Regions from separate parts of the Streptomyces lothianensis genome, predicted to be linked through region 3. Evidence: riboswitches for the same ligand, from Rfam matches in the RefSeq annotation. Region 3 holds a riboswitch; each other region holds the start of a gene.
What was found. A riboswitch is a leader RNA that binds a small molecule or an ion and turns the genes downstream of it on or off. The one in region 3 is predicted to bind cobalamin.
Positions count from the first base shown of each region.

Region 1: another riboswitch for cobalamin. It lies ahead of ACLF6P_RS20270 (CbtB domain-containing protein); the one in region 3 lies ahead of metE (5-methyltetrahydropteroyltriglutamate--homocysteine S-methyltransferase).
Region 2: another riboswitch for cobalamin. It lies ahead of ACLF6P_RS28185 (cobalamin biosynthesis protein); the one in region 3 lies ahead of metE (5-methyltetrahydropteroyltriglutamate--homocysteine S-methyltransferase).

Region 1 covers NZ_JBLMKT010000058.1:5,111-8,293, forward strand. Annotated here, with positions in the region: gene ACLF6P_RS20265 (glycoside hydrolase family 6 protein) at 1-621, opposite strand, end outside; cobalamin riboswitch at 1,146-1,299, shown strand; gene ACLF6P_RS20270 (CbtB domain-containing protein) at 1,334-1,552, shown strand; gene ACLF6P_RS20275 (CbtA family protein) at 1,570-2,358, shown strand; gene ACLF6P_RS20280 (class F sortase) at 2,502-3,182, opposite strand.
Region 2 covers NZ_JBLMKT010000078.1:64,608-67,790, reverse strand. Annotated here, with positions in the region: gene ACLF6P_RS28190 (cobyric acid synthase) at 1-641, opposite strand, end outside; gene ACLF6P_RS28185 (cobalamin biosynthesis protein) at 638-1,660, opposite strand; cobalamin riboswitch at 1,797-1,937, opposite strand; gene ACLF6P_RS28180 (hypothetical protein) at 2,099-2,320, opposite strand; gene ACLF6P_RS28175 (inorganic phosphate transporter) at 2,354-3,183, opposite strand, start outside.
Region 3 covers NZ_JBLMKT010000028.1:18,316-21,498, reverse strand. Annotated here, with positions in the region: gene metE (5-methyltetrahydropteroyltriglutamate--homocysteine S-methyltransferase) at 1-1,760, opposite strand, end outside; cobalamin riboswitch at 1,926-2,147, opposite strand; partial or broken gene ACLF6P_RS08155 (3-hydroxyacyl-CoA dehydrogenase NAD-binding domain-containing protein) at 2,355-2,765, opposite strand; gene ACLF6P_RS08150 (TIGR03943 family putative permease subunit) at 2,831-3,183, opposite strand, start outside.

The DNA.
Region 1 (3,183 bases), on a different contig from region 3:
GCCCGGGTTGCCGCCGTCGAGGTAGACCTTGGTGTTCTTCAGCGTGTGCAGCGTGTCGATGGCGCCGCTGAGCAGGGCGTAGCGCTCCTCGTGGAACTCCTGCGGGGTGCAGCCGTCCACCAGGTGGAGCACGGCGTCCGGCTCCAGGATGACCGTGGCCTGGCGGTCCCCGATGCCTTCGGCGACCTCGTCGATGAAGGCGCGGTAGGCATCGCCGTCGGACGCGCCGCCCTTGGAGAACTGGCCGCAGTCGCGGTGCGGGATGTTGTAGAGCACCAGGACCGCCTCGCGGTCCGCGGCCTCGGCGGCCTCGGTGAAGTCGCGTGCCTGCTCCTCGGCCTGCTCCGGGACGATCCACTCGCCGGTCGGCTGCTCGGCGATCTTCTTTATCAGTGCGGCGTCCGCGTCCTTGCCGTCGCTCTCGTACGTACGGAGCTGCTCGGCCGCGTTGGAGCCGGGGTTGACCCAGTACGGGTCCTTGGCCTTGGGCTGCTGGGTGGCGCCGGCCTCGGGCCTGCCGGGTTCCTCGCTGTCCGAGCAGCCGGTCAGGAGCAGCATCGCCCCCACGAGTGCCGCACCCGTCTTCACCGCCCCCCGGACGGCCGCGGAACTGCTGTACATCCACTCCCCCTTGGGTGCACGGTCGGAAACGCAATCCTGACACAGGTGCGAGAAGCCGACGAAGGCGCCCGGAGCCCGCTCACCGGACCGGGTGCCCTGCATTCCGGTCAGTCTGGCCACAAACCGACTCTGGGCGAGGTGGGCCATCCGCTCTACAGTGAGTGACACCGGCCCCAGCCCCGCACCGACTGGCCCAGGACCCGTCCCCGGACAGGCCCTGTCGACCTCCCGTGCCGGCGCCGGGTTTCTCCCGCAGCCCGAGCGCGCACGGTCGAGGACCGGCCCGGCCGGAGGCTCCGGGGGGAGCGGGCCACCGGCCGGGCCAGGTGCCACAGGGGCAGGTCCACAGGGGCAGGTCCACAGGGGCAGGTCCACGAGGGCCGGGTGCCACGGGAGCTGGGTGCCACGGGAGCTGGGTGGTACGGGGGCCGGGTGCCACGGGAGCTGGGTGCCACGGGGGCCGGGTCGGACGCCACCGGCAAGGGTGAGTGCAGAGGCACTGTTGACAGCACCGCCCCCGAGTTGGGACTCTCCGGACGACAAGTCCATACATCGAGGCGACGGTTGCCAGGAACCCGGTGCGAACCCGGGACGGTCCCGCCACTGTGACCACGTACGAGCTCAGCGCCGAGCACCTGTACGCGGGAGTCAGGAACTGACCCGTCGTCCTCCTGCCAAGGGGCGTGGAAACCCCGGAAGGAGACCCACCCGGATGTCCCTGCACTCGGCACAGCACCCGAGCACGACAACCGCCCAGGACGCGACCACCAGCACCCGTGACTGGATGATCGCCTCCGCCGCCGCGATCGTGGCGATCATCGCCCTGTACGCGGTGTTCTTCGACAACGGCACGCTGATCGCCGCCACCGGCGACTACCTGCACGAGTTCGCCCACGACGGACGGCACCTCTTCGGCGCCCCCTGCCACTGATCGGGGCGCGCACCACCATGTCGACTCCTGTACTCCCCCTGCTCGGACGCGGTCTGACGGCAGGAGGAGCAGCCGGTCTTGCCGCCGGCCTCTTCTCCCTGCTGCTCGCCGAGCCCCTGATGGACCGCGCGATACGGCTTGAGGAAGCCCGCACCGACGAGCACGCCGAGGCGGGGGCCCACAGTCACGCCGAGGCGGGCGCCGCCGCCGTGCAGCACCACGAGGAACTGTTCACCCGCGGCACCCAGCACTTCGGCCTCGTGGTCACCTCGCTGGTCCTCGGCCTGGCGCTCGGCGTCCTCTGTGCCATCGCCTACGCCCTCATCCACCGCCGCAGCCCGGACGCCGCACCCTGGCCGCGCGCCCTGCTGCTCGCGGGCGGCGCCTTCCTCGCGGTCTCGCTGCTCCCGGCACTGCGCTACCCGGCCAACCCGCCCGGCGTCGGCGACTCGGGCACGGTCACCGACCGCCAGGGCCTGTGGCTGGCCGCCGTCACCATCGGTGTGCTCGGCATGCTGCTCGTCTGGCAGGTGTACGTACGCCTGGCGCACCGCAGTCTGCCGGTACGGCAGGTCGCGGCGGCGGGCACGGCGATCGCGATCCTCGCGGTCCTGTTCGCGCTGCCCGGCAATCCGGACGAGGTCCCGGTGTCGGCCACACTCCTGTGGGACTTCCGGGTCCTCTCGCTCGCCTCGCACGCCCTGCTCTGGGCGGTCTTCGGGGTGGTCTTCGGCGCACTCGGCCTGCGTGCGCTCGGCCGCCACGCCCCCGCAACGGCGCCTTCGGGAGCGGTCGCGGCGAGCTGATCGCCGTACAGCCGCATGTCCGTACGCCCGGTACGCCGGTACGTCGGTACGTCGGTACGTGTGGAAGGGGCCCTGTTCCTCGCGGACAGGGCCCCTTTCGCGTGCCGGTTTCCACGCGTCGTCGGGCGGAACCGGGGCCGCCCTCAGGGACCCTTGCCGGTCAGAAAGGCCGAGACGACCACGTTCGCCGAGTACGTCTTGTCCCTGCGGTCGAACGTCCCGCCGCAGGTGATGAGCCGCAGCTCCGCGCGCTCGTCGTCCCGTGCCCCGTACGCCTTGTCCGCGTCGAAGCCGGAGCGGTCGTACACGGCGACCTCCTCGACCGTGAACTCGGCGAGCATGCCGTCCGAGCGCGCCACCGTGATCTTCTCGCCCGGCGCGAGCGTGCTGAGGTTGTAGAAGACGGCGGGCCGGCTCGCGGTGTCGACATGCCCGACAAACAACGCCGTGCCCTTCGCGCCGGGCTGCACCCCGTCCCCGTACCAGCCGACGACACCGGCCTGCTCGTACGGCGGCGGTGCGATCGCGCCCTCACCGTCGAGCCCGCGCCGGATCACCGGGGCCTGCACCCCTATGGCGGGGATGTCCACCCGCTGGGGACGCGCGGCGGCGTCCAGCGGCTTGATCGCGGGCGGCAGCCGGACGCCCGCGAGCGGGCGGCCCGCGGAATCCCGTCCCCCGGGCGGGCCGTCGGCGACGTCGGTGAGTTCGCGGCCCCACAGCCACAGCCCCACGAGCAGCACGGCCCAGGCGATCCCGGTGAACAGCCGTCCGCGCCCGCGCCCTGCAATACCCTCGCCCCCGGCGGAACTCTCGCGCCCCATG
Region 2 (3,183 bases), on a different contig from region 3:
TTGAGCATGTCGAGCCCCGGCTGAAGGAGCGAGACATCCCCGCGGAACTTGTTCACCAGATACCCGGCGACCAGCTCCTGGTCCTCCTTGGCGAGCAGCGCCGTCGTACCGAAGAAGGAGGCGAAGACACCGCCGCGGTCGATGTCGCCGACCACCACCACGGGAAAGCGCGCGGCCCGCGCGATCCCCATGTTGACGATGTCCGTGCGCCGCAGGTTGATCTCCGCCGGGCTGCCCGCGCCTTCGCAGATCACCGCGTCGTACGAACTCCGCAGCTGCTCGAGGCAGTCCGTGACGGTCCCGAGCAGAGCCTCCTGCCGCCCCCCGTGGTAGCCGCGCGCGCTCATCTCGCCCACCGGCCTGCCCATCAGGACCACCTGGCTGGAGCGGTCGCTGCCGGGCTTGAGGAGCACCGGGTTCATCAGCGCGGTCGGCTCCACGCGCGCGGCCTGTGCCTGCATTGCCTGCGCCCGGCCGATCTCCGCGCCTTCGCGCGTCACAAAGGAGTTGAGGGACATGTTCTGCGCCTTGAACGGCGCGACCGACACCCCCTGCCGCACCAGCCAGCGGCAGATCCCCGCGGTGACCACGCTCTTGCCGGCATCCGACGTGGTCCCCGCGACCAGCAACCCACCGCTCATGACCGTCCTCTTCTTCCTGTACGCAGGTGTCGCACCGGACGCAGGTGCCGCGCCGTACGCGCGAGCACCCGGCCCCTGACACGGCCCGCCGTCACACTGCCCACCGCACACACGGCGAACGCCAGCCAGTCGACCCGGCGTGCCAGCCGCACGGCCCGTTCGACATCCGCCACCTGGACGGCGCGCCCGGCGTCGTTCAGCACCGGACGGTGCTCCACTCGACCCCCGTACGAGAGAACACCCCCCAGTCGTACGCCGAGCGCGCCCGCGAAAGAGGCCTCCACCGGGCCTGCGTTGGGGCTCGGATGTGCCCCCGCGTCCTGCCGCCAGGCCCGCAGCGCACCGCGTGGATCGCCGCCCGCGAGCACGGCGAGTACGGCGGTGAGCCGGGCGCCGGGCCAGCCCGCCACGTCGTCCAGGCGCGCGGAGGCCCAGCCGTAGTTGCGGTAGCGGGGCGATCTGTGGCCGACCATCGCGTCGAGCGTGTTCACGGCACGGAAGCCGAGCAGCCCCGGCACCCCGGCCACCGCTCCCCACACCAGCGCACCCACCACGGCATCGGAGGTGTTCTCGGCGACGGACTCGACGACGGCGCGTGCGATCGCCGCCTCGTCGAGCGCCTGCGGGTCACGGCCGCACAGATGTGGCAGCCGCTCCCTGGCGGCCGCCACATCACCGGCGTCCAGCGCGGCGGCCACGGCCCGCGCTTCACGTTCCAGTGAAGTGCCGCCCACGACCGCCCAGGTGGCGGTGGCGGTCAGCGCGACGGAAGCCGCGGGGGCGGTGGGGGAGCGGCGTGCGGCGGCGGAGGCGAGCACGCCGAGGGCGGCCGCACCACCGGCGCAGACGGCGGTGTGCAGGACACCCGCGGCCTTGTGGTCACGCCACAGGACACGCTCGACGGAGCTCGCGGCGCGCCCGAACGCGGCGACCGGATGCCCACGGCGCGGATCGCCGAGGAGCAGATCGCCGAGCAGGCCGGCCACGGCGCCGTACGCGAATGTGCGATCGGCACCCACGGATCAGGCCGCCGTCACGCCTCGAAGAATCCTCGGGCGGGAAGCGTTCGGTGTGCTTCCCGCGGCAGTCGGTCGAAGCGGCGGAACAGAGCAGCCGGGCATCGCGTCATGTCCTCACTCAGGGTGTCCGCGCCCTGGTTCGAAGGAAACGGCGGCGAGAGTTCCTGGCTCCCGGGAACGACTCCCCGGTCACAGTGGCGGGACCGCGCCGGATTCACACCGGCTTCCTCTGCTGCTGCCGTAATGGCTCCGGCAGTCCACCACGCACCGAGAACACCCGTCAACTCGGCGTTGACCTGCGGCTAAGGAGTGTGCGCAGACACACACCGGCGCACACGCGAGCGCCCCCTGACCGGCCCGGAACGGGCGGGACAAGGGGCGCGACGGTGCGGCCTCGGGCGGCGCGGTGAGCTGCCGCGGGCGAGACCCGGTACCGCCTCAGGCGACGATCAGGAAGATTCCGTACGAGATTGCCGCGACGCACAGTGCGAAGCAGGCGTATGCGCCCGCGCGGGCCAGGGCTGCCGAGCCGCCCTGTGCGGAGGCCGCCTCCTGCTTGGAGAGGCCGAGGATGCCCAGGGTGAACAGGCCCACGAGCGCCACCGTGGCCACGAGGCTGACGCCGAAGACGGAGCCCAGAGCTGCCCAGTCGATGTTCATGCTGCTGATTCCTTAACTGTCGGGCGAGCCGGTTCAGACGCTCGCGCCGGCCGGCTGCGAGGATTCGGCAGCGGGCTTCGGGGCCGGGACGGCCGCCTGGGATGCGGGCACATCGTCGTCGGCGGGGGAGCCGACGGAGGTGTCGGTCGTGGGGGAGCCGGAGGCGACGGTGCTGCCGGCCCCGGCGGCCATGGAGTTCTCGGCGGCGGCCTCCGCGGCCTCCGCGGCGACGGTCGGCGGCGGGGTCACCGCGGCGATCGCGGTGGTCACGACGCCCGACTCGGTGGTGGCGGGCTCGGTGGCCTCGTCCACGTCGTTGACGTTGGTGTGGTCGACCACCTGGCGGCGCGAGAGCAGCCAGATGGCGAGGCAGGAGGCCACGAGGAAGCTCGCGACGACCGCGACACCCCAGTCGCCCTGGCGGGCCACGAACTCGGCGCCCGCGGCGACCAGACCGGCGGCCGGCAGGGTCAGGCCCCAGGCGACGAACATCCGGGTCGCGGTGGACCAGCGCACGACGCCGCCCTTGCGGCCGAGACCCGCGCCCATCACGGCACCCGAGCAGACGTGCGTGGTGGAGAGCGAGAAGCCCAGGTTGGAGGAGGCGAGGATGACCGTGGCGGCCGAGGTCTGGGCGCTGAAGCCCTGCTGCGGCTGCAGGTCGGTGAGGCCCTTGCCCATGGTGCGGATGATGCGCCAGCCGCCCAGGTAGGTGCCGAGCGCGATCGCCAGGCCGGCGGAGACGATCACCCAGACCGGCGGGTTGGAGCCGGGCGCGAGGGCGCCGCCGGTGACCAGGGCCAGGGTGATGATGCCCATCGTCTTCTGGGCGTCGTTGGTGCCGTGGGCCAGCGAGACGAGGC
Region 3 (3,183 bases):
TCGGCGAGCGGCTGGTCGTCGCGGACGTAGGACCAGGCGAGCATGGTGACGGGGCCGGTGAGCATGCCCTTGACCGGCTTGGGGGTGAGGGACTGGGCGTACGACGTCCAGCGCACGGTCATCGGCTCCGGCCGGGAGATGTCGCCGGCGAGGATCGGCGGGCGTACGTAGCGGGTGCCGTACGACTGGACCCAGCCGTGCCGGGTGGCCAGATAACCGGTCAGCTGTTCGGCGAAGTACTGGACCATGTCGTTGCGTTCGGGCTCTCCGTGCACAAGGACGTCGAGCCCGGTCTTCTCCTGGAAGGCGATCACCTCCTGGATCTCCGCCCTGATCCGGTCTTCGTAGCCGTCGGCGTCGATCCGGCCGGCCCGCAGGTCGGCGCGGGCGGCGCGCAGTTCGGCGGTCTGCGGGAAGGAGCCGATGGACGTGGTCGGCAGGAGCGGCAGCCCGAGGTGGGCGCGCTGGGCGGCGGCCCGCTCCGGGTAGGGCTGGGAGCGCAGGGCGTCGGCACGGGTGACGGCGGCCGTGCGGGAGCGGACGACAGGGTCGCGGGTGATGGGGGAACTGGCCCGGGAGGCGAGGGCGGCTCGGTTGGCGGCGAGTTCGCCCGCGATCGTGTCGGTGCCCTTCGACAATCCCTTGGCCAGGGTGACGATCTCCGCCGTCTTCTGCCCGGCGAAGGCGAGCCAGCGCAGGATCTGCGGGTCTACGTCCTTCTCGGCCGCCGCGTCGAGCGGCACATGGAGCAGGGAGCAGGAGGCGGAGACGTCGACGCGGTCGGCGAGGCCGAGCAGGGTGCCGAGTGTGGACAGGGACTTCTCCAGGTCGTTGACCCAGATGTTGCGTCCGTCGACCACGCCGGCGACGAGCCGCTTGCCCGGCAGGCCGCCGACGGCTGCCAGCGCCTCCAGATGGGCGGCGGCGGGGCCGGTGAAGTCGAGCGCGAGCCCTTCGACCGGGGCCTTGGCGAGGACAGGAAGCGCCTCGCCGAGACGGTCGAAGTAGGAGGCGACGAGGAGCTTCGGCCGGTCGGCGAGACCGCCGAGGTCGCGGTAGGCGCGCGTGGCCGCGTTCAGCTCGGCGGGAGTACGGTCCTGGACGAGCGCCGGCTCGTCGAGCTGGACCCACTCCGCGCCGGCGGCCCGGAGGTCGGCCAGCACCTCCGCGTACACCGGCATCAGCCGGTCCAGCAGGGTGAGCGTGTCGAAGTCCGCGGCCACGCCCGGGGCGGGCTTGGCGAGCAGGAGGTAGGTGACGGGGCCGACGAGCACGGGCCGGGCGGTGAGCCCGAGCGTGAGGGCTTCCTTGAGTTCCGCGACCTGCTTGCGCGCGTCAGCCGCGAAGACGGTGTCGGGGCCGAGTTCGGGCACCAGGTAGTGGTAGTTGGTGTCGAACCACTTGGTCATCTCCAGCGGTGCCACATCCTGGGTGCCGCGCGCCATGGCGAAGTAGCCGTCGAGGGCGTCCGCCTCGACGGCGGCGCGGTGGCGCTCCGGGACGGCTCCCACCATGACGGTGGTGTCGAGGACGTGGTCGTAGTACGAGAAGTCGCCGGTCGGCACCTCGTGGAGGCCCGTGTCGGAGAGGTACTGCCAGTGGGTGCGGCGCAGTTCGGCGGCGGTGGAGTGGAGGGCGTCGGCGGTGACGCGGCCCTTCCAGTAGCCCTCGATCGCCTTCTTCAGTTCCCGGTTCTGTCCCTGGCGGGGGTAGCCGTACACGGTGGCCCGTGCTGCCGCGGCTGCGGACTTCGTGGTCATGGAGACCTCCTTCGCGAGATGAATCCCTGAGATCCCGGGGACCGGACGAGAGCGCGAAGGGGCGAAGGACCGGAGGGTGCGAGCGCGCGGAAAGGCGCAGGCGTCCGCCTGGTTGTGTTCGCCGACCCGCCCTCGAGGTCACCGGGATGTCCGCGCGCGGAATCGTCCGCGTGCGGGCAACGGGCAGGTCTTCGGACTCGCGGGCGCGTCTCGTCGTACGAGACTCCTACTGGCCGTCGCTTCCCGGGTCCTGTGTGCCGGACCCAGTGCGTATGACGGCGGTCGTTCCCGCTCACCGCTGCGGGGCAGTCCCGGATTCCCACCGGGTTCCCTCTTACGACGCATCCCGCCTGGCGGACGGGGCGAACCAGCTGCACCGGCCACCTTACGGGGGCGTCCAAGGCATGGCGGCCGTTGTCCATGATCCGGATCGTGAGGTGAGACACCTTGGTGACGAGTGACGAGTGACGAGTGACGAGTGACGGGTGACGAGTGACGAGTGACGGGCGAGGGCAAGTCGAAGGGGCGGGAGGCGCCATGTCGCCCCCCGCCTTCTCGCGTGGCGCGCCGGACCCTCACCCGGCGCGCCACGTTGCCGCCCAGGGGGTCCGCCCGCCCGGTCGTCATGCCCAGGCGCATGACGGGGAGGGAGGAGGTGTTGGTGGCGAGGACCGCCTCCGGATCGGTGACGATCTTGTCGAGGGCCGCGAACACCTCGGCCTTGGCCTCGGCGTTCTCGGTGACGGCCTCCACGACGAGCTGCCGGTCGGCGAGATCGGCGAGTTACGCCGTGACCGTGACCTGTTCGAGGGCGGTTCGGGCGGAGATCCGGTCGAGCCTGCCGCGCTGGACGGCCCGCTCCAGAGAGACGGCGATCCGCTCGTGGGCCGCCTCGGCCGCCGGACGGGTGGCCTCGCAGACGATCGTGCCGAGTCCGGCCCGGGCACAGACCTCGGCGATGCCGGCCCCCATCTGTCCGCCGCCGACGACCCCCAAGCGCCGGATGTCCTCCGAAGCGGTCCTCGGGTGGAGCCGGACGGTCCACCCGGGCGGTGGGCCCTCGACGCGTCTCAACGCTCCTCGTAGGGGTCCGTCGGCTCGGCGATCTGCCGGGCGTCCGTGGCGTCCAGCACCGGGGGCCAGGCGGCCGCCGAGCCGAGCCGGCCGCTGGGGTGCCAGGTGCCGGTCACCGTCACCCAGGTGTCGGCCTCCGGTGCCCGTACGCCGCGGACTTCTGCTTTGACCGCCGTCGCGTCGGCCGCGCAGCACGCCACCCGCAGCCGGGTCACGTACCAGGTGCCGTCGTCGTCGCGGGTGACGAAGCCGGTGAGCCGCACCGTGCGGTCCCGTAGCGAGTAGTCGCTGTCGTACACGGCCCTCGATCCGAACTCGGCCAGGCTCAGCTCCACCGGGTCACCGGCGG